4 regions of the Rhizobium fabae genome follow, and region 2 is predicted to be linked to each of the others. Evidence: predicted binding sites of a transcription regulator. Region 2 holds the regulator's gene; each other region holds the start of a gene.
What was found. Region 2 encodes PhoB, which activates phosphate uptake and scavenging genes when phosphate is short. Its sites were predicted from a motif close to TGTCATNNANCTGTCAT; they were not measured.

Region 1 (7,329 bases), on a different contig from region 2:
CGTGTTCAGCGCGAGAAGGCCCGGCAGAACGGCCACGCGGTTGTCGGGAATGCTGAGCGCCTGGACGACGAACTGGCGCAGCGAGGCCGGCATTTCCGAGTCGGTCTCGATGCGGATGACCTTGCCGCGGCGGCGGCGCTTCAACGCCGTTTCGAAGAAGCGGACCAGATCCTCGGCCTCTTCCTCGACTTCGATATCGCTGTCGCGAATGACGCGGAAGGTACCGGAGCCCTGTACCTCGTAGCCCGGGTAGAGCCGGTGGATGAAGATGTTGGCGACATCTTCCAGCGTGATGTAGCGGATGGTGGTCCCCTCATCCGGCAGGCGGACGAAGCGGTCGAGCGCCGGCGGCAGGCGCAGCAGCGCCGTCATCGGCTCGCGGCCGCTCTTGCTGACGAGCTGCAGGCCGATCGAGAAACCAAGATTCGGAATGAAGGGGAACGGATGGGCCGGATCGATCGACAGCGGCGTCAGCACGGGGAAGATCGCCTGTTCGAATTCGGCGGCCAGCCACTGGCGGTCAGCATCGCTGAGCGCGCCGGGGCGCACGATCAGGATGTCTTCCTTGGCGAGATACTGCTGCAGTACGGCAAGCGAGGCCTGCTGCTCCATCTGCAGATGGTCGATCTCCTGCAGGATCGAGTCGAGCTGTTCTGCCGGCGTCTTGCCGTCGGGGCTGCGGATGGCGATGTTCTGGCGCACCTGGCCCTCGAGGCCGGCGACGCGCACCATGAAGAACTCGTCGAGGTTGGCGGCCGAGATCGACAGGAAGCGGACGCGCTCGAGCAGCGGGTGCTCGGTATTCAAAGTCTCTTCCAGAACGCGGCGGTTGAACTGCAGCCAGGAGAATTCCCGATTGATGAAGCGCTCCGGGCTCGTCAGCAATTCTTCCAGCGGAGGGACGTTGTCATTGGTTCGCGGGAAGGCTTCCTGATTTTCTGCGACTGCGCTGTCCATGGTCCGCTTACCCCGTTTTCAATCGCGACGGCAATTATATCAGTTTCACGACGGAACTGTGACAGTCAATCAGACGGTTCCGAATTTCCCAATTCATTCAATACTTCGGCGGCAAGTGACCGGGTGATTTTCGTGCCCCTGGATAGGGCCAGCCGGTCAAGCCTTTCGACGATCGTCTGGGCCGCGTTCAGCGACCGCTCCATGCGGTTAACGATATAGAGCACGAGTTTGTCATCTATATAAAGCTGCCGGTCGGCAAAGAGCTTGACGATCACCTGCGACAACAGCGCCTCGTCGGGCTCGCCGATCTCGACGACGGTGGCGGCCTTGAGGCGCGAACGCAGATCGGGCAGCAGAACCGGCCACGACATCGGCCAGAGACGGCTTGTTATCAGCAGGCTGGTGCCGTTTTCGCGCACGCTATTGATGACATGGAAGAGCGCATTGTCATCGAAGCCGAGGCGGTCGGCGTCCTCGAACAGCACCGGCCCGGCGGCGGCGGCAACCGCGGCGTCCGAGCCAAGCTCCGGATGGATGCTGACGGCACCGCTCAATTCGCTCCAGATGCGGGCGAGATGGGATTTTCCCGAGCCGACGGGACCGGCGAGCACGACGACCGGCGACGGCCATTCCGGCCAGGCGTCGACAATCGAAACGGCGGCAGCAAGACGCTCCGAAATCAGGAGATCGTCGCGGCCGCTTGCGGCATCGTGCGAAAAGACCAGTGGCAGCTGCTCTCCGGCCTTGCGCTTCGGATCAGCATTCTTCACGTCATTCATTGGGAACTGATTTCGTCTTCCGGGCGCGGGCGCTCGGCGACCCGCCAAAATAAAGATCGCTCTGAAGGTAGCGCGAAAGCGCAAAACGGACAAGAACGCCGACGGCAGCAGCGGCCGGCACGGCGACCAGAAGACCGACGAAACCGAAGAGTGCGCCGAAGGCAAACAGCGCAAACATCAGCCAGACCGGATGCAGGCCGACGCTTTCGCCGACAAGCTTCGGCTGCAGAACATTGCCTTCCAGGAACTGGCCGGAGAAGAAGACGGCGAGCACGAGGCCGATCCAGGGATAATCCGGCCAGAACTGCACCAGCGCCACGCCGACGGCAAGAACGAGGCCGACCATGGAGCCGACATAGGGGATAAAGCTGATCATTCCGGCGAAAAGGCCGATCAGCAGACCGAAATTCAGCCCGACGAGGGAAAGGCCGACGGCATAATAGATGCCGAGGATGAGACAGAGGGAACCCTGGCCGCGAATGAAGCCGGCGATCGCCTGATCGATCTCCTTGGCAATCTGGCGAACCTCATTGATATAATCACGCGGAATCCAGGCATCCACCTTGGCGACCATACGGTCCCAGTCGAGCAGGATATAGAAGGCAACAACGGGGGTGACGACGAGCAGCGAGATGACGTCGACGATCGCCTTGCCGGAATTCCATATCTGCGCGAAGAGGCCGGTCAAGAAGCCCATGCCCTCCGACAGGATACCGGAGAGATTGTCCTTGATCGTACCCATCTGGTTCTTGATCCAGTCCGGCAGCAGCGAATTCTGCGACTGGGTGATGAACTGCTGCAACTGACTGATATAACCCGGCAGACGCTGGGCGAAATCGTTGAACTGGCTGACGAGCACCGGAATGAGGATCATCAGCGCCAAGGCGAAGACGATAACGAAGGCAATGAGGATGCCGACCGTCGCCATCATGCGGCTGAGGCCAAGGCGCTCCAGCCGATCGGCCACCGGATCCAGGAAATAGGCGATCGCCATGCCGGCGATGAAAGGCAAAAGTATCGAACTGAAGACATAAAGAAAGGCGATGAAAAAGACGAGCACGGCCAGCCAGAAGAAGATCTGGCGCTTGAGACTGTTGCCGCTGACATGCTGTGGCATCGCTTCCCCGCTGATCGCTCGCCGCCGCTGAATGCCGCATCCGATCCGACGCGGCCATTCAGCACATAGGATGCAGGCGCAAAGATGGTCAACCCTGTTGCGCCAAATCCCGAAAAGGCTACGGGAAGACGCGGGAAATTGGGGGCTTTTCCCATGCAGCGCTTGCATAAACGCCCCTGTCATGCAATTGCGACCGGCAGATGACGCGGCATGTTAGCCGCACGAAAATAGCCATCGGAGACCAGCATGAGCCAGTCTGGGAAAAACGGCCTGACCTACAGCGATGCGGGCGTCGACATCGATGCCGGCAACCTCCTCGTCGAGAAGATCAAGCCGGCGGTGCGCTCGACGCGCCGCCCTGGCGCCGATGGCGAGATCGGCGGCTTCGGAGGGCTCTTCGACCTCAAGGCCGCGGGCTTTACCGATCCGGTTCTGGTTGCCGCCAATGACGGCGTCGGCACCAAGCTGAAGATTGCGATCGACGCGGACTACCACGACACCGTCGGCATCGACCTCGTCGCCATGTGTGTCAACGATCTCGTCGTGCAGGGCGCCGAGCCGCTGTTCTTTCTCGATTATTTCGCGACCGGCAAGCTCGATCCCGACCAGGGTGCGGCAATCGTCGGCGGCATCGCCGCCGGCTGCCGCGAGGCGGGCTGTGCGCTGATCGGCGGCGAAACGGCCGAAATGCCGGGCATGTATTCTTCCGGCGATTATGATCTGGCCGGTTTTGCCGTGGGCGCTGCCGAACGCGGCAAGCTCCTGCCATCAGGCGACATCGCCGAGGGTGACGTGATCCTCGGCCTCGCCTCCTCCGGCGTCCATTCCAACGGATTCTCGCTGGTGCGCAAGATCGTTTCGCTCTCCGGCCTCGGCTGGGATGCGCCGGCGCCATTTGCCGAAGGCAAGAGGCTCGGCGAAGCGCTGCTGGAGCCGACCCGCATCTATGTGAAGCCGCTCCTGAAGGCGATCCGCGAGACGGGAGCGCTAAAGGCACTTGCCCATATCACCGGCGGCGGCTTCCCGGAGAATATTCCGCGCGTGCTGCCGAAGCATCTGGCTGCGGAGATCGATCTTGCGGCCGTCAAAGTGCCGCCGGTCTTCTCGTGGCTCGCCAAGACGGGCGGTGTTGAAGCCAAGGAAATGCTGCGCACCTTCAACTGCGGCATCGGCATGATCGTCGTCGTCGCTGAAGAGAATGTCGCCGCGGTATCGACGGCTCTCGAAGCCGAGGGCGAGACGGTCGTCGCGCTCGGCCGCATGATTGCCCGCGACGAAGGCGCTGCCGGCACGGTTTACAAGGGTATGCTTGCCATATGAGCACGCCGCGCAAACGCGTCGTCGTCTTCATTTCGGGTGGCGGCTCCAACATGATGGCGCTGGTTGCGGCGGCGAAGGCAGCCGATTATCCGGCCGAGATCGTCGGCGTGATTTCCGACAAGGCCGATGCAGGCGGACTTGCCAAGGCTAATGCCGAAGGCATCGCCACCTTCGCCTTCCCGCGCAAGGACTATGCCAGCAAGGAAGCGCATGAGGCGGCGATCTTTTCGGCGCTCGACACGCTTTCCCCTGACATCCTTTGCCTCGCGGGCTACATGCGGCTGCTGACAGCAACCTTCATCCAGCGTTACGAAGGCCGGATGCTCAACATCCACCCTTCCCTGCTGCCGCTGTTTCCGGGCCTGCGCACCCATCAGCGCGCCATCGACGCCGGCATGCGGATCGCCGGCTGCACGGTGCATTTCGTCACCGAAGGCATGGATGAGGGGCCGACGATCGGCCAGGCGGCTGTACCAATTCTTTCCGGCGACACAGCCGATAGCCTGGCTGCCCGCGTGCTCACCGTCGAGCACCAGATCTATCCGCAAGCGCTGCGGCTCTTTGCCGAAGGTCGGGTGGCGATGGAAAGCGGCAAGGCCGTCGGCGCCGAGGCTTCAACCGTTGCGCCCAAGGCCCAACTGATTTCGCTGATCGGCGACCGCGCTTAGGCCGCCAGCGCCCGCAGCGGATGCAGCGTGCCGTCGCTATAGACGAAGCGCCCGGCGCGGAAGGTGGCGCGGATCCGGTGGACATCGCCGGGTTCGACCGCCACCAGGTCAGCTCGCTGGCCGATGGCGATCTCGCCGCGGTCCAGGAGGCCGGCGGAACGGGCCGCATTGCCGGTCGCCATGGCAACGGCGACCGGCAGACCGCCCTCCACCATGTCAGCAAGCTTGAAGATGCCGGGCACGAAGGCGGCCGGATGATAATCGGCGGCGATGACGCTGAGCAGTCCGGCCCTTGCCGCGTCGAGCGCGCTCAGATTGCCCGACATCGACTGGCCACGCAGCGCGTTCGGCGCGCCCATCAGCGTCCAGAGGCCGCGGCGGCGCGCCTCTTCCGCCGCAGGTGCGGTGACCGGAAACTCGCTGATGGTGACGCCGAGATCGTGCATTTCGGCGACTTTTTCGACACTGTCGTCGTCATGCGAGGCAAGCGACAGATCGTGCTTCAGCGACAACGCGACGATCTCCTTCAGCTTGGCCTCGATTTCGGGGTTGTTGCGCATGGCGATGCGCTTGGCGACGATCTCCGCCGCCATTTCCTCGGAGATGGCGCGGCGCTCGGAAATGCTGAGGATGTAGCTCTGCAGGTTGTTGTACTGGCCCTGGCCAGGCGTGTGGTCGGTCAGGGAGACCATGTCGATCTGGTCGGCATTGAGCAGGCGCTCGAGCGCGGGTGCGGCGCCGACATTGGTGATTTCATAGCGGGCATGGACGCGGTGGTCGATCAGCAGATTGTCGCGCAGGCGGTTGATGCCCTCGATCACGGCTGACGTCGTCTCCAGCGAGCGGACGTGGCCATAGACGCTTTCGGTCGCAAAGGAGACGGCGGCGAACGCCGTCGTGACACCGGCGGCAGCAAGCTTCTTGTCGAGCTCGTGAATACCGAAATCGATCGGCATATGCGCATTCGGTCGGGGTGCGATCTCGCGCTCGATCATGTCGCCATGCAGGTCGACGAATCCCGGCATCAGCAGCCGCCCACCGCCATCGATGGCGGCACCGGCGACCGGCTCCGGCCTCATCTCGGCGATGGCGCCATCTTCAACACGCACGGAACCTTCCCTCACCACCTCGTCCGGGAGAACGAGGGTGAAATTGCTGAGCCACATGGGCTTTCTCCTGACCGTATCCGATGATTAACAAGCCGCAGCGGATAGAACCGCTTCGTGACAGTCGTATGAAATTTTGAGTCCTATTACCTTAGTGCGGAACCTGCGTTTGGGAAATGGTCCGACGCACCGGCGGCGGATTCATTGTCATCGATCCAGCCCGTACCTCCCAGCGGAACCAGCGATCTCGGACTGCAATATTGACTAGTTATAATCTAACTAGTAATTATATGACTATGACATCAATCAAACGATCTCCAATCGCGCTCGCTGTCCTTGCAATGCTGACGGAAGAGCCGCTGCATCCTTATCGCATGCAGCGCCTCATCAAGGAGCGCGGCAAGGACGAAGTGATCAATGTCACGCAGAGGGCGAGCCTTTATCAAACAATCCAGCGGCTCGAACGCGAGGGTTTGATCACTCCGCAGAAAACAGTCCGGGATGACAAGCGTCCAGAGCGCACGGTGTACGAGATAACCGAGAAGGGCCGCGACATCGCGCTGGACTGGATGCGGGCGATATTGTCGACCTTAACGCGGGAATATCCGGAATTCCCCGCAGCCATATCGTTTCTTCCTCTGCTTACGCCTGATGATGTGGCGAGCCAGCTTGAGCTCAGAGCAAAAGCCATCGAGTCGGAGCTTTGCCGCATCGACAATGCCCTCCAGGAAGCGCAGGCCGTTCCAAGGCTCTTCCTTCTGGAGATGGAATATCTCCGGGCGCTTCACGCAGCCGAATTGTCCTGGGTCAACAGTGTTGTCGGGGACCTGCGCGCCCAGCGCATCACCTGGACGGAAGAGTGGCTGAAGCAGATTGCCGCGAAGTTCTCCATCGATCCCAAATTTGACCAGGACTAACGACCATGAAGGTTTTGATTATCGGCGCCGGGACTGGCGGTTTGGCGCTCGCTCATCTGCTGAAGCAGGCTGGCGTTTGCATAGCGGTGTATGAGCGCGACCTCGCGCCGAACGCCGACACCGGTGGTTATCGCGTCGGCATCAGCCCGGCGGGAAGCCGAGCGCTGAAAGCCTGTATCCCCGGCGAACTCTACGATCTCTATGTCGCCACCTGCGCCAGGTCGCCGCGCTATTTCAACATGCTCACCGAACAGCTGGGCGAAGTGCTGAGTTTCGACATCGATGATGCGAGCCCGAACGCTCTCGATGGTGAAAAGAACGTCATTCGAAAGACGCTGAGGCGGGTTCTGCTCAGAGGACTTGAAGACGACGTCTTCTTCGGGAAGACGCTTGAAACTTACACAAACTTCGCCGACGGATCGGTCACCGCTTGCTTTCAGGATGGAAGCTTCGCGACAGGTGATG
Region 2 (7,329 bases):
CAGCCCCGAAGTCATCCTGATGGACGAGCCCTGCTCGGCGCTCGACCCGATCGCCACCGCCAAGGTTGAGGAACTGATCCACGAACTGCGCGAGAACTACACGATCGTCATCGTCACCCACTCCATGCAGCAGGCCGCGCGTGTCTCGCAGCGCACCGCCATGTTCCACCTCGGCAACCTCGTCGAGGAGAACGACACCGACAAGATGTTCACCAATCCCGACGATCCGCGCACCCAGGACTACATCATGGGTCGCTTCGGCTGATTTTGGCGACAGCAAGCCTTCCCGTTATTCGAGGATAAAGCCCCATGGCATCGACACATATTTTTTCTGCCTATGATGATGATCTGAAGTTCCTGTCCAGGCGGATTTCCGAGATGGGCGGCCTGGCCGAGCAGATGGTCAGCGAATCCGTCCGGGCGCTGGTCAACGGCGATACCGCGCTGGCGCAGAAGGTCATCTCCGACGATGTGATCCTCGATCACGCCGAACGCGAAATCGGCGACAAGGCGATCGTCACCATCGCCCGCCGTCAGCCGATGGCCTCGGACCTGCGTGAAATCATGGGTTCGATCCGGATCGCCGCCGATCTCGAACGTGTCGGCGATCTCGGCAAGAACACCGCCAAGCGCGTCATCGCCGTGCAGAGCACCGGCGTTCCCCGCAAGCTCGCCCGCGGTCTCGAGCATCTCTCCGAACTGGCGCTCGTCCAGCTCAAGGAAGTGCTCGATGTCTACACCAATCGCTCCGCCGACAAGGCGAACGCGATCCGCGAACGCGACAACGAGATCGACGCGATGTACACCTCGCTGTTCCGCGAACTCCTGACCTACATGATGGAAGATCCGCGCAACATTACGAGCTGCACGCATCTCCTCTTCTGTGCCAAAAACATCGAGCGCATTGGCGACCACGCCACCAACATCGCCGAGACGATCTTCTACATGGCGACAGGTGCGCAGCCGGAAGGCGATCGTCCAAAGGACGACAGCGCCAACACCGTTGGCGCTGTGACGGAATAACGGTTCCGGACCTGCCGATTGCGTGCGCGCCCATCCGGGCGCGCAAAGAGGTCGCAGCCACTTTCTGATTTTGCGCAAGATCCCGTGCTTAAATCACCCCCGGTTTAAGGATCGTGCGCGAGGAGACCAACACGCATGATCCCGAGAGTTGCAGTTGTTGAAGACGAGGAAGCCCTCAGCGTGCTTCTTCGCTACAATCTCGAAGCAGAAGGCTTCGAGGTCGATACCATCCTTCGTGGCGACGAGGCCGAAATCAGGCTTCAGGAGCGCACGCCCGATCTTCTCATCCTCGATTGGATGCTGCCCGGCGTCTCCGGCATCGAGCTCTGCCGGCGCCTGCGCATGCGGCCGGAAACCGAGCGCCTGCCGATCATCATGCTGACGGCGCGCGGCGAAGAGAGCGAGCGCGTGCGCGGGCTTTCGACGGGTGCCGACGATTACGTCGTCAAGCCCTTCTCGACGCCCGAGCTCGTCGCCCGCGTCAAGGCGATGCTGCGCCGCGCCCGTCCGGAAGTTCTGTCCACGGTGCTGAAATGCGGCGATATCGAACTCGACCGCGAAACCCATCGCGTCCATCGCAAGAGCCGCGAAGTCCGCCTCGGCCCCACGGAATTCCGCCTGCTGGAATTCCTGATGTCGTCGCCGGGCCGGGTTTTCTCCCGCTCGCAGCTTCTGGACGGCGTCTGGGGTCACGATATCTACGTCGACGAGCGCACCGTTGATGTCCATGTCGGCCGCTTGCGCAAGGCGCTGAACTTTTCCAACATGCAGGACGTCATCCGCACCGTCCGCGGCGCCGGTTATTCGATGGAAGCCTGACGGCTTCCATTCCAATCGCATAAAAAAACGGGCCGCTTGGCCCGTTTCTCATGTGACAATGTTCGCTCGCTTAGCTGATGCGCGCGGCCGCCCTGCGGCGCTCATTGACCGGCTGGTAGGCCAGCTTCTGGTGATAGCCGCAATAGGGCGAATTGTCCGGGGATTCGCAGCCGCAGAAGTGGAAGTCGTCCTTCAGCGGATCGCCGACCGGCCACTTGCAGGTGCGTTCGGTGAGTTCCGTCAGGCCGAGGCGGCGGGAAATCGGCACGACCACGTTGCCGGCCGGCACGTATTCCATTTCCTCGATCGTTTCGATCTCGATCTCTTCCTTCAGCATCGTTGCGCCCTGCTGGCGGGTAACGGTGCGGGTAGCGATGCGCGAGGCATAGTTCGGTGCGCGCGGCGCCGATGTCGCGCGCTTGGGCGTTCGCGCCGTGGTGGCCGTGCCGCCGGCCTTGGCGCGGCCGGGAAGGCTGAGCCTGTGCACCTTGCCGATGACCGCGTTTCTGCTGACCCCGCCGAGCTGCGCAGCGATCTGGCTGGCGCTCAGTCCTTCGGCCCAAAGCTTCTTGAGTTTCTCGACCCGCTCGTCTGTCCAGTTCATGCCCTGTCTCCACCTTTTGCGTTGGTGATGGCAGAATCCCTCACCGTTGTCCCGGAAGTCTCCGAAACAAGAAACGCCTGATCAATTTTGGTGACTAGTTCCGCCGCATGCAGTCTAGTAATTGAACTTTAACCTAGTGTGAGGCTGACTCCGTGACAAGAGTCGCATGAATCCGGATGAATCGAATTCGGAGTTTTCCCCAACTTGCTGCCCCTGCGTGTCATTTCTGCAATAATGCCTGTTGAAGGTCGAAAATGCCGCTGTACAAGCTTGCTGCATACGCTAAGGGCGCAGTTTTGTTGACATTGCAGCGCGAAAAGGAAATAGTGCCACTCGCCGCCGCAAGGCGGCATTTTTGATTTTTCGGACCTGGTTTCCTTAGCCGGAGTCCAGCGCCTTGATAACATTGACGGGAGATCGCGCTATGGCTGAAGCCGCGCCGCTTTATGACACCTATTCTCGTGCCCCGCTGCGGTTCGAGCGAGGCGAGGGCGTGTGGCTGATCACCGAAAGCGGCGAGCGATATCTCGATTTCGGCGCCGGCGTTGCCGTCACCTCAGTCGGCCATAGCAACCCGCATGTGGTCAATGCGCTGAAGGAGCAGGCCGACAAGGTCTGGCACCTCTCGAACATTTATGAAATTCCCGGCCAGGAGCGCCTGGCAAAGCGCCTGACGGATGCTACCTTCGCAGACAAGGTGTTCTTTACCAACTCGGGCGCGGAAGCGCTGGAATGCGCGATCAAGACGGCGCGTCGCTACCAGTATTCCAAGGGCCATCCCGAGCGTTTCCATATCATCACCTTTGAAGGCGCCTTCCACGGGCGGACGCTGGCGACGATCGCTGCCGGCGGCCAGGAAAAATATCTCGAAGGCTTCGGCCCCAAGGCGCCGGGCTTCGACCAGGTGCCGTTCGGCGACATCGAAGCTGTCCGCGCCGCGGTCACCGATGCCACGGCCGCAATTCTCATCGAGCCGGTGCAGGGCGAGGGCGGCGTCCGTCCCGCCACCACCGAATTCATGAAGGCGCTTCGCCAAATCTGTGACGAGAAGGGCCTGCTGCTGATCCTCGACGAGGTTCAGACCGGCGTTGGCCGTACCGGCAAGCTCTTCGCCCATGAATGGTCGGGTATCACCCCCGATATCATGGCTGTCGCCAAGGGCATCGGCGGCGGTTTCCCGCTCGGCGCCTGCCTTGCCACCGCCGAGGCCGCCTCCGGCATGAAGGCCGGCACGCATGGTTCGACTTATGGCGGCAATCCGCTCGCCATGGCCGTCGGCAGTGCCGTGCTCGACATCATCCTCGCCGAAGGCTTCCTCCAGCAGGTGTGTGACGTCGCGCTGGTCTTCCGCCAGGGTCTCGCCTCGTTGAAGGATCGTTATCCCGACGTGATCGAGGATATCAGAGGCGAGGGGCTTCTGCTCGGCATCAAGGCTGCTATTCCTTCCGCCGAACTGCTGCAGGCGATCCGCGCCGCCCATCTGCTCGGCGTGCCCGCCGGGGATAACGTCATCCGCCTTCTCCCCCCGCTCGTCGTCACCGCCGAGGAGGCCCGCGAGGGCCTCGTCCGCATCGAGCGCGCCGCCGAGAGCATTCGCGCCTCCAAGGTCAAGAAGACGGCTTGAACGGATTGCCGCCTACGGGCGCACGACAGGTAAGAACACGATATGGCTCCTAAACATTTCCTCGACCTTTCGGCGGTCACATCAGCCGATCTCAGAACCATCATGAACGATGCGCTCGCCCGCAAGCAGGCCTTCAAGGCCGGCACGGGCGACAAGCCGCTCGCCGGCAAGATGCTGGCGATGATCTTCGAGAAGCCGTCGACGCGCACCCGCGTTTCCTTCGATGTCGGCATGCGCCAGCTCGGCGGCGAAACGCTGTTCCTCTCCGGCACCGAGATGCAGCTCGGCCGCGCCGAGACGATCGGCGACACCGCCAAGGTGCTCTCGCGCTATGTCGATGCGATCATGATCCGCACGACCGAGCATTCGCGGCTGCTGGAGCTTGCCGAGCATGCGACCGTACCTGTGATCAATGCGCTGACGGATGACACCCATCCCTGCCAGATCATGGCCGATATCATGACCTTCGAGGAGCATCGCGGCCCGATCAAGGGCAAGACCATCGCCTGGACCGGCGACGGCAACAACGTGCTGCATTCGCTGGTCGAGGGCGCTGCCCGCTTCGGCTATCGCATGAACATGGCGGTGCCTCTTGGTTCCGAGCCCAAGGATCACTATCTGAACTGGGCCCGCAATGAGGGCGCCGAAATCATGCTCTGCCATGATGCCGACCGTGCGGTCGCCGGCGTCGATTGCGTGGTGACCGATACCTGGGTCTCCATGAATCAGGAACATCGGGCCCGGGGTCACAATGTCTTCCAGCCTTATCAGGTCAATGCGGCCTTGATGGCGAAGGCCGGCAATGATGCATTGTTCATGCATTGCCTGCCCGCTCATCGCGGTGAGGAAGTGACGGATGAAGTGATCGACGGCCCGCAATCCGTGGTCTTCGATGAAGCGGAAAACCGTCTTCATGCGCAGAAGTCGATTCTTGCTTGGTGCCTGGGCGCGATCTGAACCATAATCTGGTGTCGCCGAGTCAAAAACTCGCGACCGCGCGAGCGGCGGGCACGCTGGCCCATCGCTCTGAAAACTAGGAGTGAAAGCCATGGCAGAAGCTGCAGCCGCCCTCGGCCAGTTCGATTTCGCCGGCGATGATCATGTCGTCCCCTTTCAGGTGGAGGGTCTGGATGTGCGCGGCCGCGCCGTCCAACTCGGCCCGATGCTCGATGCGATCCTCGAGCGCCATCATTATCCCGCGCCCGTTGCCCGGCTGCTTGCCGAAGTCGTCGTGCTGACGGTGCTGCTTGGCACCTCGTTGAAGTTCGACGGCAAGTTTACGGTGCAGACAAAGGGCGATGGTCCGGTCGATCTTCTCGTTGCCGATTTCTCGACGCCGGAAAACGTCCGCGCCTATGCGCGTTTCGATCAGGCGCTGCTCGCCAAGGCGGTTGCAGCAGGCGAGACCGAGCCGGAGCAATTGCTCGGCAAGGGCGTGCTCGCCTTCACCATCGATCAGGGCAAGTTCAGCCAGCCCTATCAGGGCATCGTCGCGCTCGACGGCACCTCGCTCGAGGACATCGCCGGCGTCTATTTCCGCCAGTCGGAGCAGATCCCGACGCGTGTGCGTCTTGCAGCCGCCGAACTCTTCGATCGCGACGATGCCGGCAAGCCCCGCCATCGCTGGCGGGCAGGCGGCCTTGTCGCTCAGTTCCTGCCGGAGGCGCCGGAGCGCATGCGCCAGCCGGATCTCCACGGCGGCGACGGCGACACCGGCAACCGCCCGCATGGCGAGGACGATGCCTGGGTCGAAGCCCGTTCGCTGGTCGAAACCATCGACGCCGATGAACTCACCGATCCGCTTGTTGGCACGGAGCGGCTGCTGTTCCGTCTGTTCCATGAGCGCGGTGTCCGCGTCTACGAACCGCGCGCGGTCTTCGACCGCTGCAGCTGCTCGCGTGAAAAGATCGGCAACGTGCTGAAGGGTTTCAGCGCCGAGGAAATCGAAGCCAGCCAGGAAAATGGCGAGATCGCTGTTACCTGCGAATTCTGCTCGACCACCTATCGCTTCGATCCGGCCGAGCTTCAGCCGGTCGAGCAAAAAGCCTAGAGCATGTCGCGCAAAAGTGTGCGGCGGTTTTGCGATAACGACATGCGTAAAAACAAAGACCTAAAGCGCGAGGAGCGAATCTGAAAGATCGCGACGCGCTTTAGTTGAGGACGCGCAGCAGCCCCGGTGAATCCAGCGAGAAGGCGGGTATGTCGACATCGAACAGCTCGCCTTCGTCCGTTTCCATCTGGTAATGGCCGAACATCAGCCCGGAGGGCGTATCGAGCGGGCACCCGGAGGAATATTCGTAGGTGTCGCCCGGGCTAAGCCGTGGCTGTTCGCCGACGACACCGGGACCGGTCACCTCGTCCACCTGTCCGTTCTGGTCGGTGATATTCCAGTAGCGGTTGACCAGGCGAACGGCTATGCCGGAATTGTTGCTGATGACAATCCGGTAACCCCAGACATAGCGGTCGTCTTCCGGATCGGATTGCTCCTCCAGATAGAACGGTTCGACTACAACTTCGATATCTCTTGTGAGGGCGCGATACATGCCTTGCACCTTAGTCAAGATATGTTACCCGTATCTTATAAGAGGCCCTGTCCGTCAAGGAACGGAACGTTGATCATTGATGAAACAGTCATGATCGAAGGGTTTTCGATCGTTAAGCCTAATTGTCAGTGTTAATTCTGCTTCGGAACGCCGGCACGGGTAAACTTGTTCCGCCGCCGGTCCGGCCGAACCCGGGTGAGGTTCGGCCGTCCTTGTCTTAGATATAGAGCATGATGTCGTCCGAAAACCGCTCACGCTTTTCGGCATCATGCTCCGGATCAGGCCGAGACCTTGGAGAGCGCCTTCGCGAAATCCTCGATCAGGTCGTCCGTATCCTCGATGCCGGCCGAAAAGCGCACCGTGCCGGGCGAGATGCCGAGTTCGGCACGCGCCTCTTCCGTCAGGTTCTTGTGCGTCGTCGTTGCCGGATGCGTGATCAGGCTCTTGCTGTCGCCGAGATTGTTGGAGATCTTGACGACATCGAGCGCGTTCTGCAGCGCGAAGGCAGCCTCTTTGCCGCCTTTCAGCTCGAAGCAGACCAGCGTCGAGCCGCCCGTCATCTGCTTGGCGATGATATCGGCCTGCGGATGGTCCTTGCGGCCGGGATAGATCACTTTGGCGACCTTGCCCTGCTCGGCCAGGAAATCAGCGATCTTCGCCGCATTCTGCGTCTGCTGCTTGACGCGCAGCGGCAGCGTCTCGATGCCCTTCAGAAG
Region 3 (7,329 bases), on a different contig from region 2:
ATCCTCGGCGAGGAAGGCCTTATCGAGGCTGACGGCGACATGCCCGAAGATCACGAGATCGGCGACCTGACCCGCGAGCCGATGGAATTCCCGATGACCCGGGATCTCCGCCTGCAGGCGCTTGCCCGCGGCGACGAGGGCTTCCTGCTGGCGCTCGGTTATTCCACCCAGCGCGGCTATGGCCGCAACCACCCTTTCACCGGCGAAATCCGCATCGGCGAAGTCGAGGTGGAATTCGATGTGCCGGAACTCGGTTTCGCCGTCTCGCTCGGCGTAATCCAGATCACCGAATGCCAGATGGTCAACCAGTTCAAGGGGTCCGCCAAGGCGCCGCCGCAATTCACCCGCGGCTACGGCCTGGTGTTCGGCCAGAGCGAACGCAAGGCGATGGCGATGTCGCTGGTTGATCGCGCGCTCCGCGCCGAGGAGCTCGGCGAGGATATCACCGCGCCGGCACAGGACGAGGAATTCGTCATTTCCCATTCCGACAACGTCCAGGCGACGGGCTTCGTCGAGCACCTGAAGCTTCCGCATTATGTGGACTTCCAGGCCGAACTCGATCTCGTCCGCCGCATGCGCCGCGAATTCGAAGCTGCCCGCAACGGCGGCGAAGACATGAAGGAAGCAGCCGAATGACCGATCTCGCCAGCTACAACTTCGCCTATCTCGACGAACAGACCAAGCGGATGATCCGCCGCGCCATCCTGAAAGCGATCGCCATTCCGGGCTACCAGGTGCCCTTCGCCTCGCGCGAAATGCCGATGCCCTACGGCTGGGGCACCGGCGGCGTGCAGGTGACCGCCTCGATCATCGGACCTGATGACGTGCTCAAGGTCATCGACCAAGGCGCCGACGACACGACCAACGCCGTTTCCATCCGCGCTTTCTTCCAGAAGGTCGCCAACGTCGCGGTGACGACCCACACCAGCGATGCAACGATCATCCAGACGCGCCACCGCATTCCGGAAGAAAAGCTCGGAGCCGGCCAGGTGCTGGTCTACCAGGTGCCCATCCCCGAGCCGCTGCGCTTCCTCGAGCCGCGCGAGACCGAGACGCGCAAGATGCATGCGCTGGAGGAATACGGCCTCATGCATGTGAAGCTCTATGAGGACATCGCCCATAACGGCCGCATCTCCAGGACCTACGCTTATCCGGTGAAAGTCCACGGCCGCTATGTCATGGATCCGTCGCCGACGCCGAAATTCGACAATCCGAAGATGCACATGTCGGACGCGCTGCAGCTCTTCGGCGCCGGCCGCGAGAAGCGCATCTATGCGGTTCCGCCCTATACCGACGTCGTCAGCCTGGATTTCGAGGACTACCCCTTCGACATCCAGCGCTTCGACAAGCCCTGCGCCCTTTGCGGTGCGGAGGATGTCTATCTCGACGAGGTGATCCTCGACGACAAGGGCGGGCGCATGTTCGTCTGCTCCGACACTGATCATTGCGAAGACCGCCGCGCGCACGGGCATGCCGGCGAAATGCTGGCCCGGGAGGCTGCAGAATGAGCGATATCCCACTTCTCAAAGTCCATGACGTTTCGAAATTCTACGGCAACCGCATCGGCTGCCGCGACGTCTCCTTCGAGCTCTGGCCCGGCGAAGTGCTGGCCATCGTCGGCGAATCCGGCTCCGGCAAGACGACGCTGCTCAACTGCCTCTCGACCCGGCTGCTGCCGAGCACCGGCAGCGTCGAATATCACATGCGCGATGGCAGCTACCGCGACCTCTACCGCATGAACGAGGCCGAGCGGCGCTTCCTGATGCGCACGGACTGGGGCTTCGTGCACCAGAACCCGGCCGACGGCCTGCGGATGGCTGTTTCGGCCGGCGCCAATGTCGGCGAAAGGCTGATGGCGATCGGCGACCGGCACTACGGCAAGATCCGCGCCTCGGCGATCGACTGGCTCGAACGCGTCGAGATCGACGCCGGCCGCATCGACGACCAGCCGCGCGCCTTTTCCGGCGGCATGCGCCAGCGCCTGCAGATCGCCCGCAACCTCGTCACCGGCCCTCGCCTCGTCTTCATGGATGAACCCACAGGCGGCCTCGACGTTTCGGTGCAGGCGCGCCTGCTCGATCTCGTGCGCGGCCTCGTCAACGATCTCGGTCTTTCGGCCATCATCGTCACCCACGATCTTGCCGTCGCCCGCCTGCTCTCGCACCGCATGATGGTGATGAAGGACGGCTACGTCATCGAACACGGGCTCACCGACCGCGTGCTCGACGATCCGCACGAACCCTACACGCAGCTGCTCGTCTCCTCGATCCTGCAGGTCTGAGCAATTCAAAGTGTTACAGCGTCCTTTGCGCGTCTTTTCAGACGCGCGGCGCTGTAGGTCCGAAACCTAGAAAGAAGAAATCATGGCAACGCCCCTCGTCGTTTCCGAAGTCTCGAAGAGCTTCACCATGCACCTGCGCGACGGCATCAAGCTGCCGGTCGTCTCCGATGTCGCCTTCTCGGTCGCATCGGCCGAATGCGTCGTGCTCGGCGGCCCCTCGGGCATCGGCAAGAGCTCACTGCTCAAGATGATCTACGGCAATTACGCCGTCGACACCGGCCAAATCCTCATCCGCCATGATGGGCGCATCGTCGATCTCGCCTCTGCCGATCCGCGCACCGTGCTCAACGTCCGTCGCGATACGCTCGGCTATGTCAGCCAGTTCCTGCGCACGGTGCCGCGCGTGGCGGCGATCGACGTGGTTGCCGAGCCGCTGGTCGCGCGCGGCGAGGAGACCGCCGTGGCACGAGAAAAGGCGGGCGCCCTGCTCGCCAAACTGAACCTGCCGGAGGCGCTCTGGCAGCTTCCGCCCGCCACCTTCTCAGGCGGCGAGCAACAGCGCGTCAACATCGCCCGCGGCTTCATCACCGATCACACGATCCTGCTGCTCGATGAACCCACTGCCTCGCTCGATGCGAGGAATCGTACCGTCGTCGTCGGCATGATCGCGGAAAAGAAGCAGGCGGGTGTCGCACTTCTCGGCATCTTCCACGATGAGGAGGTGCGTGAAGCCGTCGCCGACCGCATCCTCGACGTCCAGCAGTTCTCGCCGAGAAAGATCGCCGCATGAGCCGCAAGCTGGGCATTGAGCCCTATGTCCACGAGACGGCATCCGTCAGCGATTCCACCTTCGGACGCTATACGGAGGTCTCCGAACGCTGCCGCATCAGCGAGGCCACGTTCGGCGATTATTCCTACATCATGCAGGACGGCTCGGTCTGGTGCGCGACGATCGGCAAGTTCGTCAACATCGCCGCCGCGGTGCGCATCAACGCCACCAACCATCCGACCTGGCGCGCGACGCTGCATCATTTCACCTATCGCGCCGCCGATTACTGGCCGGACGGCGACATGGAGACCGAATTCTTCGAATGGCGGCGCTCCAACCGCGTGACGATCGGCAACGACGTCTGGATCGGCCATGGGGCGACCATCCTGCCCGGCGTCAGCGTCGGCAACGGCGCGGTGATCGGGGCCGGCGCCGTCGTGTCCAAGGACGTTGCGCCCTACACGATCGTCGGCGGCGTGCCGGCCAAACTCATCCGCGAGCGCTTTCCGAAAGAGATCGGCGAACGGATGGACAGGCTTGCCTGGTGGGACTGGGAGCACGAGCGGCTGCGCCTGGCGCTAGCCGATTTCCGCAACCTGAGCGCGGAAGATTTCCTGTCCCGCTACGGTGGCTAAACCCCCGATATAGGGGCGGAGAATTGTGACAAGACTTACACAAATATGACACGCGAGCTTCATCAAGCGGGACTAATGCGATGCTGATCAAGGCCTGGATCGCAAGGAAAAAGCATGATGTTCGAGCTGAAGAATGTCACCCGTCGTTTCGGAAAAAAGCTCGCCGTCGATTCCGTCACGCTCGACATTCCTCAGGGCCAGATGGTCGGCATCATCGGCCGCTCCGGCGCCGGCAAGTCGACGCTGCTGCGCATGATCAACCGCCTTCAGGAGCCGAGCTCCGGCTCCATTCATTTCGCCGGCGTCGAGGTCTCCGGGCTTCGCGGCCGGGCGCTGCGCAACTGGCAGCGCGATTGCGCGATGATCTTCCAGCAGTTCAACCTGGTACCGCGCCTCGACGTTCTCACCAATGTCATGCTCGGCCGCCTCAATCACCGCTCAACGCTCCTGAGCCTGCTTAACATCTTCACCCGCGAGGAGCGCGTGCATGCCATCGCGGCGCTCGAACGCCTCGGCATCGAGCAGACGGCGCTGCAGCCGGCCGGCACGCTGTCCGGCGGCCAGCAGCAGCGCGTAGCGATCGCCCGCGCGCTGATGCAGAACCCGAAAATGGTGCTCGCCGACGAACCGATCGCCTCGCTTGACCCGCTGAACGCGAAGATCGTCATGGATGCGCTGCGCGATATCAACGAGCGCGAGGGCATCACCGTCATCACCAACCTCCACACGCTCGATACCGCCCGCAATTATTGTGAGCGCATCGTCGGCATGGCCGGAGGCCGCGTCGTCTTCGACGGCAAGCCCTCGGAGCTGACGGCCGAAGCGGTGAAGGAAATCTACGGGACAGACAAGGACGGCGCCGGCATCGACGAAACGATGACCTCGACGTCAATCAATATCGCTCCCGAACGTGCAGACAATCAAACCGCCGGCGCCCAACCGCTGGCGCTAGCCGGTCTCTGAGCGAGGCGGCCGCGATCGAGCGCCCGCGTCAAGGGCACACTTCTTCGTAACGGAAGGCCGGGGATACCGGTCAATAGGAGAGAACTCATGTTGAAGAAAGCACTCTTTGCGGCAACGGCGCTCTTCGCGCTCGCCGGCGCCGCCAATGCTGCAGACCTCAAGGAATTCCGCATCGGCATCCTCGGCGGCGAAAACGAAACCGACCGCCTGCGCAACTATGCCTGCCTTGCCGACCACCTGAAGCAGGAATTTGGCTTCGAGAAGGTTTCGCTCTTCCCGGCCGCCGATTATGACGGCGTTATCCAGGGCCTGCTCGGCGGCACGCTCGACTTCGCCGAACTCGGCGCTTCCGGCTACGCAGCTGTCTACATCAAGGATCCGAAGGCTGTCACGCCGATCCTGACGACGCAGCAGAAGGACGGCTCGACGGGCTACCACTCGATCGGCCTCGCTCTGAAGTCCTCCGGCATCAAGACCATCCTGGACGCCAAGGGCAAGAAGCTCGGCTACGCCGATCCGGACTCGACCTCGGGCTACCTCGTTCCGCTGACGCAGATCCCGAAGGATACGGGCATGCCGAACGACAAGTTCTTCGCTTCGACGCAGTTCAACGGCGGCCACGAGAACAACCTTCTCGCCGCCTATGACGGCAAGGTCGACGTTGCCGTCGACGATAGCTCGGGCATCGGCAATTTCAAGGACGGCTATACCTCCGGTACCTTCCGCAAGGAAGTCGACAAGGGCGCCGTCGACCCGAACAAGCTGGTTGAAGTATGGCGTTCGCCGCTGATCCCGAACGGCCCGCTCGTCGTTCGCAACGCTCTCGGCGAAGAGTGGCAGACGAAGCTTGCAGCCTTCTTCACGGCTCTGCCGGAGAAGGATCACAAGTGCTTCGCAGCTATCGAAGGCGGCGATTTCAAGGGCTACTCGCCGGTCAAGCACGACTTCTACAACACTGTCGTTGAAGTCCGTAAAGCTGCCATCGGCGGCTGATCGGCCTTTTGAATGCGGGGCGGCCGGAAACGGCCGCCCTTTATCTTTGACCGGTCGGGGCGTCCATGACTATTGCCGATACACAGCCGCACATGCAGAGCACTGAGGAGATCGGCTCCGCCTGGGATCGGATGGTCGCCAAGCGCCGCTTCTACACCGTGCTTGGCCTGGTTATCCTCATTGCGGCTTTTGTGAGCTCCGTCCGCTTCGCCGACGAAAGCAATGCCGGCCATTTCTTCGACCGCCTGCCGCATCTCTTCGATTTCCTCAGCTGGCTCATCCCCAAGGATTGGAACGACGTCTGGCGCGCGCTGTTCGACATAGCGAGCGTGAACGACAAGGGCGGCGAGGAATTTAATTTCGACAAGGGCCGCGTCTATGTCTGGGGCGCCTTCTACATTCCCGAATATTTCGAGCTGATGATCGTGACGATCAACGTGGCGCTGATCTCGACGATCATCGCCTTCGTCTTTGCCCTTCCCTTGAGCTTCTTTGCCGCGCGCAACCTGACGAGTTCCTGGCCGCTGCGCGTCTTCACCAAGCGCCTGATGGAATTTTTGCGCGCCTTCCCCGAAATCGTCATCGCCGGACTGTTCTCGGCGATCCTGTCGATCGGACCGGTCGCCGCCATCATCGCTATTACCCTGCACACGATCGGCGCGCTCGGCAAACTCTTCTACGAGGTGGCCGAGAATATCGACATGAAGCCGCATGAAGGCATGAAGGCCGTCGGCGCCAACTGGTGGGAGCGCGTGCGCTTCGCCGCACTGCCGCAGGTGCTGCCGAATTTCACCTCCTATGCGCTGCTGCGCCTGGAGATCAACGTGCGCGCCTCAACCATCATCGGCGCCGTCGGCGGCGGCGGCATCGGCGAGGAACTGAAGCTTTCGATCTCGCGCGGTTTCGGCGCCAAGACGATGGCGCTCGTTCTCCTGCTCTTCGTGACGATCGTCGCCGTCGACCAGTTCTCCGCATGGCTGCGCCGCCGCCTGGTCGGCGAGCAGGCTTTCCTTCTGCAACATTGAGGCTGCCATGACGGTGATCGACGCAAACCGTATGAACGAGATCGAAGCGCGCTATCCGGAATATTTCCACCGGTCGTTCCGCCAGCGTTTCGGCGGGTTGATGATCGTGATCGCTACGCTCCTCTACGGCTTCTACGCCGTCTGGTTCTTCGACCTGCCCAAGCTCTTTGCCGAAGCCCATTGGGAGCGCGTCGGCATCTATCTCAGCCAATGGGTGAGCTACGACGTCCAACCGGAATTCCGCATCGAGGACGACGGCACGATACAGACCCGCTACCCCCGCTTCTCGCCGCTCGGCGACAATCCGCACCCGGATTGGCTGGTCAACAATCCCGACGGCAGCATCACCGTTTCCATCAGCGGGACCGGCCGTGCGGTTACCGTTTCGAAGAGTGAGACGATCGTGACCGCGCATGGCGTCAGCGTTCCCGTCGACGTTTCGAGCGGCGCGCCGAAAGTCGTCGGGCCGGTGCCCGGCTGGATGACGGTCTATGACGACAATGTGCTCGCGGATCTCGGCTTTGCCGGCGACGTCAGCATTTCCGTCGACCGCGTGAAGATCCGCAAGCGTTTCATCGGCTGGGCGAATTTCATCTTCGACACGCAATCGTCCTTTTTCGACAAGCCGGCCGGCGAGGTAATCAGCCTCATCGTTTCCGGCCC
Region 4 (7,329 bases), on a different contig from region 2:
CTTGCCGACCGCTACGACGCGATCAATATCAAGCTCGACAAGACGGGCGGGTTGACGGAGGCATTGGCGATGAAAGCCGAAGCCGAGCGGCTCGGCTTCGGCATCATGATCGGCTGCATGGTCGGCACCTCGCTCGCCATGGCGCCGGCCGTGCTGCTCGCCCAGAGTGCCGATTTCGTCGATCTCGACGGTCCTCTGCTGCTGGCCCGCGACCGCGAGCCCGGTCTGCGCTACGCCGCTTCCCTGGTTTTTCCGCCTGAAAGCAGCCTCTGGGGCTGAAGATAGTAAGCTGAGATGACGAGGCCGAGGCCGGAAAGCGCAATCAGCGCCATGACATAATAGCTGACGACGCCGAGCCAGGCGTAGAGATAACCCGACGCGATGGTCATCAGCCCCATCGCCATGCCGACATAGAAGAAATAGGCGCCCTGCGCCGAGGATTCCTTCGTCTCCTGCACCGTCGCCACGATCCGCCGCTGCACGCCCGTATGCACGAAGGCATAGGTGAAGCCGTGGAAGCATTGCAGCAGGAAGAACCCGGCAAAGCCCGTATTCATGGGAAACAGGATCCAGCGGCAGACGCTGACGGCGCAGCCGAAGCGAATCAGCGTCCAGGCGTCGAAGCGCCGGTTGAGCCGCTTCGACAGGAAGAACACCGTCACCTCCGACGCGACGCCGGCGCTCCACAGCAGGCCGACCTCAGTGCCGGAAAAGCCGAGCTGATGCCAATAGATCGAGGAAAAAGCGTTGAGCACGGCATGGCTCGACTGCTGGATCGCGACACCGATCAGGAGCAGCAGCAAATGCGGCTCGCGCAAACCGCTGCCGGTGGCAGCGGGAAGATCGATCGGCTGGCCGTGCCGCCGCGTCGGCCCGATGCGTGGACAGAAGATCGCCATGACGACGGTCATGCTAAAGCCGAACACCATGACGGCAAGCACCATGCTGCCGCCCCATCGGCTGATCAGCTGGCCGCCGACGAGGGTCGAGACGATGAAGGCGATCGAGCCCCAGACGCGCATCGAGCCGTAATCGAGCCCCCAGCGGCGCACACCCGAAATGACGATCGATTCGACGACGGGCAGGTAGGGCGCGAAGGTGGCGCCCTGAAGCGCGAAGACGATCGCCACCGGCCAGAAACTCGTCGTCCAGTAGAGCGCGATCGCTGTCAGCAGCGACAGTCCGCCCGACCAGAGCAGCACGTCGGCGCGCTCCTTCAGGCGGTCGGCGATCATGGCGACGACAGGCGCCACCAACACGCGCACCACCATCGGTATGGCAAGGATGATGCCGATCTCATGATCGCTGAAGCTGTGGGTAGCGAGCCAGACGGGGAAGAACGGCAGGACGATGCCGTTGACGAGCAGCGGCGCGCAATAGGAAAGCGCGCTAAGCAACCGGAAGCGCGGCGGCGCTCCCTCACCCGGGGAATGTTGAGCGGGAATCATGGCTGGACCTGAAGGAAACTGGCCGCTGTCCTAACACACCACCCCGAGGGCGACTATTGCGAGATATAGCCGTCCTGAAACGTTTTAGAAAATAAATAGGGCCTGTCACCTGACGGTAACGGCTAAATTGCTGGAGTGCCGCCGCGAACGCGCCGGCGCCAAAATCAAGCGGCCTGCGGAGCCAGTTCGCCCTCGTCATGCATCTCGATGGCGGCAAGCGCCGGCACCGCACTGGCGAGCGCGCGCCAGGTGATCAGTTCGAACGTGCCGTCCTCATGTTCGGCCACCGCAGTGCAGCTTTCCACCCAGTCGCCAGTGTTGATGTAGCGAATGCCGTCCATATCCTGGATGACGGCATGGTGGATATGGCCGCAAATCACACCGTCGGCGCCGCTCTTGCGGGCCTCTTCAGTCACGACGCGCTCGAACTCGCCGATGAAGTTGACGGCATGCTTGACCTGCAGCTTGGCCCAGGCCGAGAACGACCAGTAGGGCATGCCGAGACGGCGGCGCACGGCCGCCAGCAGAATGTTGATGCGGATCGCCGTATCGTAGGCCCAGTCGCCGAGATAGGCGAGCAGGCGGGCGTTGCGGACGACGACGTCGAATTCGTCGCCGTGCAAGATCAGGTATTTCTTGCCGTCGGCGCCGTCATGCATCATGCGCTCGACGACTTCGATACCGCCGAAATGCATGCCCGGAAAATCGCGCAGGAATTCGTCATGATTGCCGGGGATATAGACGACGCGTGTGCCCTTGCGCGCCTTGCGCAACAGCTTCTGGACGACGTCGTTGCAAACCTGCGGCCAGTACCAGCTGCGCTTCAGGCGCCAGCCGTCGATGATGTCGCCGACGAGCACGATCGTATCGGCTTCGTGGTAGCGCAGGAAGTCCAGCAGGAAGTCTGCCTTCGCGGCCTTCGAGCCGAGATGGACATCGGAAATGAAGAGCGTGCGGAAATGTCTGGGTTCCATCATGTCTGTCACGAGCTACGGCTCATGTCCCATCTTTCATCTAGCCTTCCAAAACCAGACTCGTGTTTCAGGAAGATGACAAGCTGGGGAAAAGCCCTGCAAACCTGTCCATTCCGCAGAGATAATCCCGGCCGGACCCGGTCGGCCGTGAAGCTCGCAACATCAACGACCAACGATCCGATCATGTTGACAGGCTCAGGATCTTTCCCGCATAGCGAGAATCAAATTAACAGCAAGTGCCGATTGAGGCTTAACCGGGGGAATTGATGATGCGCGCCCGCACCGCGACGATACTGATGTCTATTGCACTGCTTGCAGGCTGCGTACCGACGCAGCAGGACTACGATGCGACCGTCACGCTGCTGCAGGGCAGCGCGAGAGCGAGAAATGAAGTCATTAAGGACTGCTCAAAGGGTTTCGATGCGAATGAGCGTCGTGTCGCCGGAATTGTGACGAACGTCTCCGACAAGGACGCTCCGAGGGTTGCCTGTCAGCGGTATCTGGCGGCCATAACCTCCGGTCGCGCCAACTATCAAGATTTCCTCGATATCAAGGCGCACCGGTTCACACCAAAGCTCATCAAGATCTTTCAAGGCCGCTGATATCTAGGAAGGTCACGCAAAGGAGAGCGAGAACCCGGAACGTCTCGCTCTCACTCGACGCAAAAGACCATCAGGACGGTCGGGCGAGCGGAGACCAAGCGCTTCGACCCTTTCCATCCTGCCGGCAATGTTGCCCTGTGGGTCAAGCGCGTTCATGATGACAGCGATTCCATATCCGACAAAGCGGGACGGCTGATGCGTCTCTTCCTCGTTCGCCACGGCGAATCCCTCGGCAACATCAACGAACGGGCCTATCGCCAATTCGGCGATCACAACGTGCCGCTGACGCAGTGGGGCTATCGCCAGGCGGCCGAGGCCGGCGGCGTGATCGCCTCCTATCTGAAGGCATTGCCGAGCTCGGGCTTCCAGAAGCTGCACATCTGGTACTCGCCGTTTCTGCGCACGCGCCAGAGCAAGGATGCGCTGCTCGAAGCCCTGCCCGAAAACTTCGTTGGCGATGTCAGGGAGGATTATCTTCTGCGCGAGCAGGATTTCGGTCTCTTCACTGAAATCTACGACCATGCCGAGCAGAAACAGAAATTCCCCGAGGAATTCGAAAAATGGGCGCGGCTGCGCAGCAACAGCGGCAAATTCTACGCCCGGCCGCCGGATGGCGAAAGCCGGGCGGATGTGGCGCAGCGGGTGCGCCTGTTCCTGCAGACCGTCATGCGCGATGCCGAAAGTAGCGACCATAATGTCGCAATCGTCGGCCATGGCGTCACCAACCGGGCGGTGGAAATGAACTTCCTGCACCGCCCTGTCGAGTGGTTCGAGCGCTCCGACAATCCCGGAAATGCCGATATCACGCTGATCGAAGGCACCCGTTCACAAGGATACGAGACGATCCTGCTGCATCAGGCCGCCGACCGGCAGCCGGGACAGGAAGGCCAGTTGCGCAATGCCTATGGCGCCGACGTGACGATCACGCCGAAGACCGGCGGATAACGAGAGCAATCGCTAATCCAACATCTGTTGGTCAACTCAGTGGAAGGCGATAAGTAGCCGGCTCATCATGGACCGATGGCATCGCACCTTTCGAACGCCCATCATGGAACGCCGCGCATCAACATGCGCGGCGGAAATTTCACCTTGTTGACTTCGCTCAATCCTCTCACGCAGCCCGCACGGCCGCCATCGGCTTCACGTTCTGGTTCATGCGGAACAGATTGTTCGGATCGTAGCGCAGCTTGACTTCGGCAAGGTGATGGTAATTGGCGCCGTATGCCATTTCGACACGATCGGTCTCGTCCTCAGGCATGAAGTTGATATAGGCGGTTCCCACGGCATGCGGCTTGGTTGCCTCGAAAAGTTCGCGCGCCCAGCCGATGCAGCTTGCGTCCATTCCGGCTTCCCGCCAGCGCGCATGCACGTTCATGACGAAATGCGAGCTGCGCTGCGGAAATGCGGTGGCCTCGGTGGGAACGCGGCCGGCGGCGCCGCCGACATGGCCGATGAAGATCTCGCATTCCGGTCCGGGCAGTTTGCGCACGGCGTTGAGAAGAACCTCGATCGCCGCATCGGAAAGGGAGGCGAAATCCTGGCTCTTCCAGTAATTGCGCGCCCCCGGCGTCAGAAGCGGGTCGAATGCCTGCTGCCAACCGGTGAACGGCACCGGGCCGACGACATCGGCGATCGGCGTTCCGATCCCGCGCAATCTGGCCGCAGCCTTCTCTCCCGCCGCGATATCCCCGCAATAGCACATGGCGAGCACGACGATTTCCTTGCCGTGCCATTCGGCCGGAAGGAACGGCAGCGGCGGCGCCTGGCGCATCACCACCCAGCAGGTCAGTTCGTCAGGTGCTGCTTCCAATGCCTGCCGGTATTCCCTGAGCACCTTTTCCGCGTCAGCGAAGGGATGCACGACCAGTCCTGCCAGAACCTCGGTGTTGAGAGGGTTGAGCTTGAACTCGAAGGAGGTCACGACACCGAAATTGCCGCCGCCGCCGCGTAGCGCCCAGAAGAGATCCGGCTTTTCGGTCTCGCTCGCCTTGACCAGCTCGCCATCGGCCGTCACCACATCAACAGAAAGCAGATTGTCGAGCGTCAGCCCGAATTTGCGGGTGAGCCAGCCGAAACCACCTCCGAGCGTCAGTCCGGCAATGCCGGTCGTGGAATTGATGCCGGTCGGCAGCGCCAGCCCGAAGGCCATCGTTTCCTTGTCGACGTCGCCGAGTGTGGCGCCAGGTTCGATCCGGGCGCGGCGCGTCTGAGGATCCACCCGCACCGATTTCATCGGCGACAGATCGATGACGACGCCGCCCTCGCAGACCGCATTGCCGGCAATGCCGTGGCCGCCGCCGCGCACCGAAACGAGCAGATTGTTGTCGCGCGCAAAACGCACCGCGCGCATGACATCGGCCGCACCTGAGCAACGCGCGATAAGGCCGGGCCGGCGATCGATCATCGCATTCCAGATCGCCCGCGCCTCGTTGTAATCGGCGTCTTGACTGGTCAGGAGACTGCCGCGAAAACCAGCAGCAAACGCATCCATGGCCATGTCATTGACCATCGTCTGTCCCTTTTGCAGGGTCGTCAGGTTCAAATTGTCCATGATTTCCTCCTTGCAACCGGCGCCCCGCCCCGTCGCGGCGGCATTTTGCGCTTGCTGGGGCCGCCAAACAAGTTCCGAAAAGGATTAGCTCCCTGCGGCTGCAACCGCAGAAGTGGCATTCCATTGACTTCACTCGGAAATTGGTGTTCGCGGACGGCAATCCCTGCCGCGAGCCGACAGATATCTAACCCCGCAGCCCGCGCGCGATGGCATCGATCACCGCGCCGATCCGCCCCGGCACGAACCGACGCGATGGATGGACGGCGTGGATCGGCAGCACCAGTTTTCGCCAGCCGGAGAGAACCTCGACAAGCCTTCCATCGGCTATGTCTTCCGCAACGAGATCGACGGGGATGTAGATGATGCCTGCGCCGGCGAGCGCTGCCGTCCTGAGTGCCTCACCGTTGTCGATCTCTATGTTGCCGCGCACCGCGACCGTGAAACTCTCTCCGTCCTCCGTCTCGAACGGCCATTCGTCGCGCGGAACGAGATTGAGATTGAGGATGCAGCGGCCGAGGCGAAGATCCTCAGGCCGCTCCGGCGCAGCAAATCGTTCAAAATAGGCCGGAGAGGCGCAGCAGACGAAATGATAGCTGCCGACCCGCCGCGCAATCAGGGAAGATGGCTTCAATTCGCCGATCCTGATTGCCAGATCGTAACCCTCGGCCACGAGGTCGACATTGCGGTCGCTGAGATTGAGCTCGACGGAAAGCGCCGGATGCCGCTCCGCGAGCTCGGCCATGGCAGGCGCGAGCCGCTTGATCCCCAGCGTCGTCGGAGCGCTTACACGCAGGCGTCCAGACAGGGCCTCGGCATCAGGGCGGGAGATGTCGTTGAGCTCCTCCAGCTCGTCGATGATCCTGCTTGCCTTGACGAGGAAACGAGACCCGATCTCGGTCAGCCGCTGTGTGCGCGTGGTGCGTTCGATCAGCTTGACCCCGTATTCCTGCTCCAGCGCCTGGATGCGTCGGCCAACCATCGCCGGCGAAATGCCAAGCCGCTTCGCCGCTCCGGCAAAACTTCCCGATGTCGCGGCGGCAATGAGGGTCTGCAGGTTCAAAAGATCGGGCATTCGATACTTTTATGCAGGTCTGTTATCGCAATCAATGCAATTAACGAATGGATTGCTTGGATGTATCTCTTTGTTATCCCATCGGATCACAGGAGAAAGCACAATGAAAACAGCAATTATCGGCATTGGAAACATGGGCAAGGGCTTGGCCGCGCGTCTCGCCGGCAAGACTGATCTCGTTATCGCCGGCCGCAATGATACGGCTGCACGCAGCCTTGCCGAAAGCCTCGGCGTCGAGAGCGCCCCCATCACGGAAGCGATCGCCGCCGCCGGAATCGTGGTCCTTGCCGTTCCCTATGCGAGCGCGCTTGAAATTGCCGCTTTGCCGTCCCTCGCAGGTAAGATCGTCGTCGATATCAGCAATCCGTTGAAACCAGATTTCTCCGGCCTGCTCTTCGGCCACGAGACTTCCGCCGCCGAGAAGATCCAGAAGGCAGCCGCCGGCGCCAAGGTCGTCAAGGCCTTCAACACCATCTTCGCCGAACTCTTCAACGCGCCCCGCGACGCCACGGCGAAAGTGCCGGTATTCGTCGCCCGAAATGATGAGGACGCCGTGGAAAAGGTTTCCCGTCTGGTCGTCGACTCTGGATTTGCCGTCGAAAAGTCCGGCGGCCTTGACGCTGCGACACTTCTGGAACCGCTCGGCATGCTCAACATCCGCCTCGGCTACGGCCTCGGCCGG

Region 1: the regulator PhoB is predicted to act here: its motif matches at 6,065-6,081, upstream of EFB14_RS32015 (alpha-D-ribose 1-methylphosphonate 5-triphosphate diphosphatase).
Region 3: the regulator PhoB is predicted to act here: its motif matches at 3,720-3,736, upstream of phnC (phosphonate ABC transporter ATP-binding protein).
Region 4: the regulator PhoB is predicted to act here: its motif matches at 2,487-2,503, upstream of EFB14_RS03475 (UDP-2,3-diacylglucosamine diphosphatase).

What each region holds. Positions count from the first base shown of each region.
Region 1 covers NZ_ML133669.1:5,461-12,789, reverse strand. Annotated here, with positions in the region: gene EFB14_RS32040 (RNA degradosome polyphosphate kinase) at 1-957, opposite strand, end outside; gene hdaA (DnaA regulatory inactivator HdaA) at 1,023-1,736, opposite strand; gene EFB14_RS32030 (AI-2E family transporter) at 1,729-2,853, opposite strand; gene purM (phosphoribosylformylglycinamidine cyclo-ligase) at 3,100-4,173, shown strand; gene purN (phosphoribosylglycinamide formyltransferase) at 4,170-4,841, shown strand; gene EFB14_RS32015 (alpha-D-ribose 1-methylphosphonate 5-triphosphate diphosphatase) at 4,838-6,007, opposite strand; gene EFB14_RS32010 (PadR family transcriptional regulator) at 6,244-6,864, shown strand; gene EFB14_RS32005 (FAD-dependent oxidoreductase) at 6,870-7,329, shown strand, end outside.
Region 2 covers NZ_ML133649.1:177,711-185,039, reverse strand. Annotated here, with positions in the region: gene pstB (phosphate ABC transporter ATP-binding protein PstB) at 1-265, shown strand, start outside; gene phoU (phosphate signaling complex protein PhoU) at 310-1,023, shown strand; gene phoB (phosphate regulon transcriptional regulator PhoB) at 1,159-1,842, shown strand; gene EFB14_RS12120 (GcrA family cell cycle regulator) at 1,913-2,446, opposite strand; gene EFB14_RS12115 (aspartate aminotransferase family protein) at 2,871-4,070, shown strand; gene argF (ornithine carbamoyltransferase) at 4,113-5,027, shown strand; gene EFB14_RS12105 (Hsp33 family molecular chaperone) at 5,119-6,120, shown strand; gene apaG (Co2+/Mg2+ efflux protein ApaG) at 6,221-6,613, opposite strand; gene EFB14_RS12095 (O-succinylhomoserine sulfhydrylase) at 6,892-7,329, opposite strand, start outside.
Region 3 covers NZ_ML133655.1:85,099-92,427, forward strand. Annotated here, with positions in the region: gene EFB14_RS22375 (carbon-phosphorus lyase complex subunit) at 1-636, shown strand, start outside; gene EFB14_RS22380 (alpha-D-ribose 1-methylphosphonate 5-phosphate C-P-lyase PhnJ) at 633-1,508, shown strand; gene phnK (phosphonate C-P lyase system protein PhnK) at 1,505-2,281, shown strand; gene phnL (phosphonate C-P lyase system protein PhnL) at 2,364-3,071, shown strand; gene EFB14_RS22395 (DapH/DapD/GlmU-related protein) at 3,068-3,685, shown strand; gene phnC (phosphonate ABC transporter ATP-binding protein) at 3,803-4,648, shown strand; gene phnD (phosphonate ABC transporter substrate-binding protein) at 4,736-5,641, shown strand; gene phnE (phosphonate ABC transporter, permease protein PhnE) at 5,707-6,666, shown strand; gene phnE (phosphonate ABC transporter, permease protein PhnE) at 6,674-7,329, shown strand, end outside.
Region 4 covers NZ_ML133646.1:75,702-83,030, reverse strand. Annotated here, with positions in the region: gene dgcA (N-acetyl-D-Glu racemase DgcA) at 1-279, shown strand, start outside; gene EFB14_RS03480 (MFS transporter) at 231-1,448, opposite strand; gene EFB14_RS03475 (UDP-2,3-diacylglucosamine diphosphatase) at 1,613-2,425, opposite strand; gene EFB14_RS03470 (hypothetical protein) at 2,692-3,024, shown strand; gene EFB14_RS03465 (histidine phosphatase family protein) at 3,220-3,969, shown strand; gene EFB14_RS03460 (FAD-binding oxidoreductase) at 4,136-5,575, opposite strand; gene EFB14_RS03455 (LysR family transcriptional regulator) at 5,760-6,647, opposite strand; gene EFB14_RS03450 (NADPH-dependent F420 reductase) at 6,751-7,329, shown strand, end outside.